DNA from 3 places in the Blautia sp. RTP21359st1_E11_RTP21359_211015 genome. Region 3 is predicted to be linked to each of the others. Evidence: riboswitches for the same ligand, from Rfam matches in the RefSeq annotation. Region 3 holds a riboswitch; each other region holds the start of a gene.
What was found. Region 3 has a riboswitch for cyclic di-GMP ahead of AB5026_RS02610 (response regulator). Riboswitches for the same ligand answer to the same signal wherever they lie in the genome.
Positions count from the first base shown of each region.

Region 1: linked by a shared signal. The riboswitch ahead of AB5026_RS11155 (GGDEF domain-containing protein) and the one ahead of AB5026_RS02610 (response regulator) in region 3 are both predicted to bind cyclic di-GMP.
Region 2: linked by a shared signal. The riboswitch ahead of AB5026_RS12890 (hypothetical protein) and the one ahead of AB5026_RS02610 (response regulator) in region 3 are both predicted to bind cyclic di-GMP.

Region 1 covers NZ_JBDGAB010000029.1:10,463-13,750, reverse strand. The annotation lists gene AB5026_RS11155 (GGDEF domain-containing protein) at 93-1,142, opposite strand; cyclic di-GMP riboswitch class I at 1,442-1,517, opposite strand; gene AB5026_RS11150 (transporter substrate-binding domain-containing protein) at 1,681-3,288, opposite strand, start outside.
Region 2 covers NZ_JBDGAB010000038.1:1,535-4,822, reverse strand. The annotation lists gene rho (transcription termination factor Rho) at 1-26, opposite strand, end outside; gene AB5026_RS12890 (hypothetical protein) at 277-1,272, opposite strand; cyclic di-GMP riboswitch class I at 1,433-1,520, opposite strand; gene AB5026_RS12885 (transglutaminase family protein) at 1,650-2,567, shown strand; gene AB5026_RS12880 (type II secretion system F family protein) at 2,589-3,288, shown strand, end outside.
Region 3 covers NZ_JBDGAB010000004.1:108,509-111,796, reverse strand. The annotation lists gene AB5026_RS02610 (response regulator) at 1-1,317, opposite strand, end outside; cyclic di-GMP riboswitch class I at 1,550-1,640, opposite strand; gene AB5026_RS02605 (transposase) at 1,930-2,421, opposite strand; partial or broken gene AB5026_RS02600 (hypothetical protein) at 2,622-2,972, opposite strand; gene AB5026_RS02595 (Fic family protein) at 3,251-3,288, opposite strand, start outside.

The sequences.
Region 1 (3,288 bases), on a different contig from region 3:
ATCCTTTGTTTTCAAGGATTTCCAGTGTTTCTACGCAAAACAATATTTCGTCTGATCGCGTCTATTATCTTTTATCTACTCTGAGCTGAAAGCTAATTATATTTCTTGCATATCTGTTTATTTTTATACATATAAGCATCTGCAGCATCCAATAACATCTGCATTGTACACGACATATCATCGGAGGATAATGCCCATCCGCATGCATAGTCGATTGGTATTTGATTTTCATAACTATTTAATCTGTCTTTTTCTCTGTTCAAGGATTTTAATATTTCCTTAATTTTCGCCTCGCTTGTATGATAAATGACTGCTATAAACTCATCTCCGCCATATCTTCCAACAAAATCCTTTTCTGGAATAACACTGCGCAAAAGCTTTGCGAAATTTATTATTAACTGATCTCCTGCGGAATGTCCCATTGTATCATTTACAGTTTTTAAATTATTTAAATCAAACATTATGCAAGCTGTAGGATCTGTAATTATATCTTTTTTATTAAGAAGATCATTACAGGCATTTTTATTTGGCAGCCCAGTATGGGCATCTATGAATGCTTTCTGTTCCAGCAGTCTGTTTTGCATTGCCATCTGCATTGCCCTTAGAGTCTGCATAATAACCAATATCACCAGACTCAACATATCAAGTGCCGACAAAAGCTCTATAGTACGAATCTTTACAGCGATCTTTTCTGAATAGCTTTCTGCGGAAGAGACAGTTTCATCTGCCATCGAAAAATATATTTCACTCATATTAACAATGTCTGTATTTTCGTATCCCTTGTTTCTTGCTGCTTCAATTTCTGTTTTCAATTTATCCCAGTAATCACTCTGGATTTGCAATTTTTCCTGGTATTCTTCGTCATTGAGTTTTACCAGATCATAATGTCCATCCTGATATCTCAATCCAAGAAGAATATCATCCAAATATTTAATTAATTCTTCATTTTGGTTTCCTGTAATTTCTAATTTTACTTCACGCTGTGTAGCTCCACGTACCAGACCTGCATAATTTATTACGCGTGCTGTCCCCTGCAGCCTACTAATCTGAATCATCATAAAAATAATAAGAACTACTAATATCAATATAAGGAAACTCTGTATAATACCTATTATATTTTTACTTTTCTTGTTTGTCTGCATTTCACAATTTATCCCAAACCTTAAATAATATTCATTTACTTTCCTACAGGAAATCAAATGACAGACTTTTGGTCAGCGAACTTTCATTAAGAATATTAATCTTTGAAGATGGAATGACAGTTGCAGCAGTTTTCTTGTTGCTTTATAACTTCCGCTAACATCAACAGCAGCTTATCAATCCACTCATGTCATTGATGTTTGGATCATAAACTGTCTGTGTACAAATATCGGGAAGATCATCTCCTGTTGATAAATCATTCCTCAAAAAAAGCACTGCCAACCAGACAGTGCACCTCATTTTATGCAACTGGCTGCCATTTTACAGGCCCTGTAGCTTTGCGTCCCAGACTTTCATCTGGTTTGCCGATTTCCTTATTATAGCTTTTACACGTATACAAAAAAACTGGTTTTATTATACTATAGTGCTCTACTATATACAAGAAAAACATTACCGTTTTAACGTCCAAAAATAAAAAAAGAACAGCCGATATATATATCGAACTGTTCTCCCACTTCCGAAATCCACGCAGCATTGACATTACCGTTCTATATATTTTGTGATGACAGATATTAAAATCCTCATATCAACCGGCTTCGCCACATGGTCATCCATTCCGGCATGCAAAGCAGCCTGTACATCCTCTGCAAATGCATTTGCTGTCATTGCAATAATAGGGATCTCCTTTCCGTCTGGACGCTCCGACAGATTTCTGATAGCTTTTGTCGTTTCATAGCCATTCATTTCCGGCATCATGATATCCATCAAAATCAGATCAAAGGTCCCCGGAGCTGTATTGCAAAACTGTGCCAAGGCAGATTTTCCATCGGCAGTCCTAGTTACGATCATCCCTTGTTCTTCCAGCAAAGCTGCTGCTATCTCTGCATTTAAATCATTGTCCTCTGCCAAAAGGACATGCAGACCATGTAAATCCATATCTTTCCTTAACTTTTCTTCCTTTTCAGACAGTATCTGTTCTGCTATAAGCAGGGGAATTTCTACCGTAAATGTTGAGCCAATACCCTTTCTGCTGCTGACCTCAATTTTTCCACCCATAAGATCTACATACTGTTTGGCAATGGCCATTCCCAGTCCGGCTCCCTTATAGCTGGTTCTTGCCCCACCATTTTCCTGACTGAACTCATCAAATATTCTGGTCTGGAACTCCTCACTCATACCAATTCCGGTATCTGATATACGATAGCGTACAATTATATGATTCTCATCATTACCCGGAGCGTTTTCTGCAGCGAATGAAATGGTGCCTCCGTCTTTTGTAAATTTGACTGCATTACTGATAATGTTGAGCAATACTTCCCTGATTCTGAGTTCATCTACCATCACATAAGGAGTTTTTAGTTTTTCTCTTGAAACATACAAATTAAGGTCACGATTTTCCATATATCCCTTTGCGATCGACAAAACAGTATTTATCATATCCCTGAGATCTGTCGGTACCGGTTTATATTCCAGTTTACCACTTTCAATGCGGCTGATATCCAACACATCGTTGATCAGTGTCATCAGATATTCTGAACTCTGCCTGATCTTTTTCAGACAATTCTCCACCTCTTTGTCCGGTTTCCTCTTCATGGCAATATCTGTAAATCCAACAATTGCATTCATTGGTGTCCTGAGATCATGAGACATATGGTTCAGGAATGTCGTTTTTGCAATATTCGCCGCATTTGCATTCTGTGCTTCTTTCAGGGCTTCCATCTGTTTTTTTCTACTCACGGAAAGAGAATAAACCAGAAGAAGCAGTACAAAAATAATCACAAACGAAACTCCGATAACTAAGCCTGCATGCTCAGCAAGGATATCCTTCAAGGTCATTTCCTTTTCTGAAACAGAATTCTGTGCAAGGACAACACCATTTAAAACATTGGATGACTGCTCAATTGCTTTATTGATAATGGTAGCTGCTCTTCTGTTTTCTCTCGTCGTGAACATTCCTAATTCCTGCCGTTTTGCCATCTCTGCAAATGACAGACTTTGGGTCAGTGGACTTTCATTAAGAATATTGATCTTTGAGGATGGAACGACAGTTGCTCCCACTTTTCCATTTGCTACAGCCTCCAGGCATTCTTCCTGTGTATCATATTGTTTGATTTCTGCATCTGGAAAAAGAAGGGACACCATCAATCC
Region 2 (3,288 bases), on a different contig from region 3:
GATAATGATTCATACTTTTCTCTCATATTAAATCCTCTATTCTTAAATCTGATAAATTATATATTTGTTGTTTATGGAATCAGATACAACCTGACATGGCTGCACTTTTTTGAATGAAAGCATGTTTTCAGCTTATGTTTCATTATACACACCTTATAGAGTCTATTGCAAGAAATATTTATCGACATTTTTTTTATACTTTTCTCACAAAAAAGAAAAAAATCTGCCCGGGAGATCTCTTCCCGGACAGATCCAACGTTCCTGTATGCTTCTTTTTTAGCTCCAGAACGGTCCGTATATATCCATGACCCTCTGGATACGTTCATCAGTAATTTTATTCAGAGCCGCCACAATCGCTGCATACGTTTTTGGTCTCTGTCTCTTAAGTGTTGACGGACTTGTTACATACTCAAGCACTGATTCTGCAAAATATTCTGAACTGTTCTGCGTTGCATAGCTTCTGTTAATACCTGTAAATTTGGATTTTTCGCTGTTATAAACTGCGGCAAAATCACTTGTTCTGTCTACGTTTCCCGCAACAAAAGCAAGGAAATGTCCCAGCTCATGGTAGATTGTCTCATTCTCAAAACGAAGGATGATGCTTCTTGAATGTGCGTTAAAGCAGCCTCCGTAGTTAACAGACGGATCGATCGTTACAGTAAATCCAAGCTTCTTGTAGGCTTTGAGCACCCTGCTGTCCATCTTCGGTGCAATGGAAGCAATATTGCTTACTGAATATTTGCTGTCCATGTTGATGCTTTCTACTTTTTTTGTGGAAGCTGCATTCGCTTTGCCGGCAGTAGCTGAAGCCGCCATGACTGTTGTGGTCGTCTGAATGGTTGTAGTTACTTTCCGTGTCTGAACGGCTGTTTTTGATTTCTTTGTGTATTTCTGTGTTGTTGCAGTCTTAACTGTCTTTAATGTTTTTACGGTTGTATTTCTGTTTGTTTTCTTTGTGGTCGTACTCTTCTTATTGGTAGTCGGAAGCTTCTTGGTATAAGTCTTGGTCGCCGCTTTTTTCAGCCTAACTTTTTTTCTGGTTGTCTTGGTATTTGAAGTCGTTTTGGTAGTCACCTTCGGTTTTGAAGCAAGTGGAGTGTCGTCCTCTGTGATGGTAGTCTCCACTACCGGATCTGTAAAATCCGGAAATTCCGGAACCTGTGACGACTGCCAGACATTAAAGCCACCTGCCAGTACAATAACAGCTGCAAGGCATCCTGCTAAAGCTTTTTTCCTGCCTGTAAAAATTTTACGGATATCTGTTCTTTTCATATCATTCACACCTTTCTGAAAGCCGACGTTTCAGTTTCCAACCTAAACCGGATTTTAGGCATCAAAAAAGCCGCTTATTCTAACGAAATAAACGGCCGCATTAACACACAGATTCTTGTTCATAGATGTTATCTGAATACGTCATTAAATCGGAATTTAATGCGGCAACCGGCTGTCATAGTCATCCTTCGGACCTTAGACCCATGGCTTTGCGTCCCTGTCTTTCAACAGGTTTGCCTTTATATATAGAGTATATGTTTTTTTCCCTGAAATGTCAACATTTTCCACTGCATTTTGAGCCCTGCTCCTGTCTTTTTTTCACGGAATCTGCTATACTGTTCAAAAAGAAAGCATGATATAACAGGAGAACGGAAACAATGTCAAAATTTTTACCAGTCCGTCTCTTTTTTGTATGGCTGCTTTTCGGAATCCTGCTGGCAGGCTGTGGAAATTCTCCTTCCTCCGATGAAGAACCTCCGGTATATTCTCCGGCCAGAGTCCTCACCCCGGAGGCCCCCGGCAAAAAAACACTGGGCAGTTCCCCTCTGATCCTGGATATTTCCAATCAGGATCAGGGATATCTGACTGCAGAATCCGATTCCGATGATTCCCGCATGAACATTCAGCTTACTGCTCCCTCCGGTGTGGTCTATTCCTATTTTCTGGAACCTGATGAACAGACGGTACTTCCTTTTTCCGAAGGCTCCGGTGAGTATCTCATCACCTGCTATCAGCAGGTTGATGGAAACCAGTATGCCGCCCTTTACACGGAAACGCTCACAATAAAGCTTCAGAATGAATTTCTTCCGTTTCTATATCCAAACCAGTACGTGGACTTTTCTTCCAAAAGTGAAGCCTGCAAACTGGCAGCCTCTCTTGTCAAAGAAGACATGACCGATATCGACATCCTGAAAACCTTCTATACATATGTTACCAGTCATATTTCCTACGATTATGACAAAGCTGATTCTGTCGAAGCCGGTTATCTTCCTGATGTAGATGATACGTTAAGCACCGGCACGGGGATCTGTTTTGATTACGCTGCACTGACTACTGCAATGCTCCGCAGCCAGGACATTCCCTGCAAGCTTCAGATCGGCTATTCCGGTGATGTAAAGCATGCATGGATCGATGTTTATATCCGTGGCAGAGGCTGGGTGACAAAGGCAGTATCTTTTGACGGCGACACCTGGAAGCTGATGGATCCCACCTTTGACGCCAACAGTGATGGTGATGAAGCGATCCAGGAATATATCGGTGATGAAAGCAATTATACGGTACAGTTCACGCGCTGACCAACTAAAGGAGACCTTATTATGAAAAACAAACTGACAGCCCGGGAATTATCCAGTTTCTGCGGGCAGATGGGAATGCTTCTGCATTCCGGCATATCCACAGCGGAAGGACTTCACATCCTCTGTGACGAAAGCAAGACCGATGCAGACCGGCAGATCCTCACACCCCTGATCCGTTCCGTGGAAGAAAACGGTTCTCTTTCCCGGGCTCTTGACGAATCCGGGATCTTTCCCACATCCATGACCGCCTATGTCCGGACCGGTGAGGAAACCGGCTGCCTGGATGAGATCATGGAAAGTCTCAGTTCCCACTATGAACAGGAGGAAGAAATCTCAGGACAGATACGGTCTGCAGTCACTTACCCGCTGCTCATGCTTGGCATGATGGCTGTTGTGATCCTGGTCCTTCTGATAAAAGTCCTGCCAGTATTTCAACAGGTATTTAACCAGATGGGAATGGAAATGAACGGGGTTTCCCGGGGACTTCTGAATGCAGGTAACGTGATCAGCCGGTATTCCTCTGTTTTTCTGATCCTCGCCGCAGCCCTCATTGGCTGCATCCTGTTTTTCAGTCTTACGGAAAAAGGCCACAGCCTGCTGCGAAAAATGGTCATCCATCTCCCGTTTTTCCGTGAGATCCCGGTTGCCATGGATTACAGTCGTCTGGCCCAGGGCCTTTCCCTGGGGCTTCGGAGCGGACTTTCCCCTGAAACCAGCCTGG
Region 3 (3,288 bases):
GAATTCATATCTGTCATTTTCCAGATCACAGACAACAAAGCGGTCAACCAGACGCACTATGCTCTGGATCAGCTGCTCCATGGAAGCATTATCCGCTGCCATCTGCAGATGCCGTGTGCTCTCTACCTTTGCCTCTGTGATATCACGCAGAAAGATCATGGCATATTCTGAATCCTCTATTTCGCCACGTATGACCACATTGCGGACCCATCGTTCTTCTCCATTCAGAGTGATACGGCACTCTAAAGCCAATTCGGTTTCCAGCCCCTTCAGCCTTTCTGCAATATAACCACGGTCGTAAAAAGAGGATACCGCCTTCTTATCTGTCTCCACAACATAGGAATCCACAAAATGCCGGATCAATTCATCCCACGTATGACTCTGTTCAAAGACGGTCATCAGGGACGGTTCAACCTTAAAGGTATCAAAAGTATTCGCTTCCAGATTCACATAATACTCGCACAAATCTGCTTTCGTAAAAGCCCGGTGGAAAGCAGCAGATTTTTGTGCCTGCATGATTTCTTTTTTCTCCCCATCAATGTTAATAAAAATCCCGGCAATCCTGCTGGCAGAACCATCCAGACGGCGTATTACTTCTGCCGATGCCCGAAACCACTGGTATTGATTATCCTTCATTCTCATACGATACTCTACCTGGTATTTTATCTGGTTCGTCTTATCCTTAATTGCCGCCTGAAGCTGCACCATTACTCTTTCTTTATCCTGTGGATGCAGAAGATCTGACCAGGATTCCAGTTTATTCGGAAAGTCCAGGGTGTCATGATAGCCAAGCATTTTTCGGAATTCATGACTCCAGTTTGCATTCACAATCTCACTGTTTTCGTCACAGTCAAAATACCAGAAGCCAGAATAGATAGCCTCATTGAGCAGTGCCAGATTTACATGATCCCAGTTGACCTGTACGGACATAACCCAGATCTGTCTACCCGCCTCATCTGTCGCATCCTCTTTACAAAGCCGTACATTATTCACTGTACCGTCTGCTGCAAGGATCTGTGCTTCCCCTGTTCCATGAAGCTGCAAAAAACGGTCTCGCTCCAGTATATCTTCCTCGTCATAAAAGAAGTTTCTCAATGAGCCTTTTGTCTGTTTCATGAAAGTATCGAATGTATATCCTGTACTATGCAACAGCAGATTACTCACAGACAAAATAGACAGGTTTTGGTCATAAAATCCTGTCATTATACCTACCCCACCATTATTTTCCAGTGTTTTCTGTACGGCCTGTGACATGGCCTGTGTCTGCCCCGTTACAGTCTCACCTAATGAATATATTTTGTCTTCATAATTTTTCATTTTATAAAAGTCCTCTCTCCGTCTTATGCCTTCTTCATCCTGCTTTTATCTGTATACAGAAAACCTGTCCCTGCTAGTTTTGTTACCCATTTTTGCATACAAAAAGGACATCTGCCAAAATCTGCCAGTGTCCCTACTATATTCTTTAAAATCACACATCTATATAGTATAAAAGGTATCGGAATCTCTCCTGTTCAAACATCTTTTCCATATATTATGATGATATGGAAACAGTGGCAACCGGCTGACATGGTCAAGCTTTCTGACTTTAGTCCCTTCTGGCTTTGCGACCCTGCCTTTCAACAGGTTTGCCTTTAAAATAATTTTCATTTTTTCCAAAAATAAAATACCATGTGGTTTTTCTTACGTCAATAATATTTTGGTGGAAAATTTACATATATTTTAACCGAATCAAGTAACTCCCCTGTGGAGGTTACGAAAAGCAATAAGCAGTGGGCGAGGACCTCTCGTAACTAACCTCTCATGTCTACCAGGATCACCATCCTCTGACGAGTCCTAAATTGTCGGGTAGAAACACCTATTACTAGGTATATCCCCCACAGATCCGTACGTGCCCAATTCAGGCATACGGCTCTTCACGACACTTATGCCTCAGATTATCCATATAGGCTCACGGCTGTATACCAGGTCTCTTATTTCGGCATAAATGCCTTCTGGCATGTATGGGATTGAATATCTCCCATCCACAACTAGTTTTGCGATTGTTTTTGGATCTTTTGAATCTGTTTTCTTTGGACTGTTATCATCAAGTTCCTTGATCTTCTTAACCGAGAATGGATTGACCATTACTAATCTTTTCTGATGATCATTTACATACTTCGCAAACGCAAACCAGTAATGACCTGTTGGCTCGCAGCCGATCAGAACTGCAGTCTTTTTATTCTCAGTCTTAAGTGTCTCTGCCCAAAGGTTGAAAGAATTGAACCCTTCCAGATCGTTATGAAAAGGAAAAATACGTTTTGTAAGTTCGCGTCCTCTGTTATCAAAAGCTCTTGCATAATGTATCTGGCTTCCTATATCAACTCCGACAACCATTGTTGAATCTGTTACTTGCTCAATCTTTTCATTCTGTGTATAATTCATTTGGAACCTCCAGTGCTTGATTGTTTTGTTTACATCCGCCAAGATGCAACTCAATCATACCTTGAGGTTCTTTTTTATTCAATTGGCGCTTTTAATGAATTACAGGAATGCTCCTTTCAAGCATATTCAGCACTTATATATTGCTTCCCAAATATTTTAAAGAAAAGCGTACCACTATTTTAATGATACGCTCATCATTATTAAATCACTTCAAAATGCTTCAATGCATCCTTTATTGCTTCAACCTTCTCTGGAGTTGGATGCTTCCTCGGCTGTTTCAATTTCTCTACCGCATTAGGAGCATCGTACATCGGCAAGCCTAAATCTCTCTTTACCTCTGCAATATATGCGGTATGTACTTTGAAGCCGTATTTAGCTTCTATGTACTCCTTTATCATTTTGTAGGTCACTCGTTCTTTGGGCTTATAGCTTTCCGCTCTTTTAGCAATATTATCAAGTGGAACTTTTCCCTCACCCTCGCCAAACTCAACTTTTACGTTGATATGTCCGTCTGGCTTTTTGTGGGAAAGCAGTACTACCGTCTCCACATGCGGTGTCGTTTTTTACTGCTTTAACAGTACGCAAACCCGCATAGTTACTGAGTTTTTACACCCTTTGACAGGTTGCTAATATCTGTAATCATAAGGTTAAGACATGGCGTACAGACCGTTTGATTTTGTAAACGTGTGGCGGGTACGCCGATATTTTGTAACACTTTTATAATACAAAATTATTCTAAATACTGCTACCATATTTGGTAATATATCAGTACGCCGATTTGTTTTGGGCATTTTTGCGAATGGCATTAACACCCTTTCAATGTTCACTTTTATTGAAACCGATATTTTCCTTTTCCATGTCCTGTTA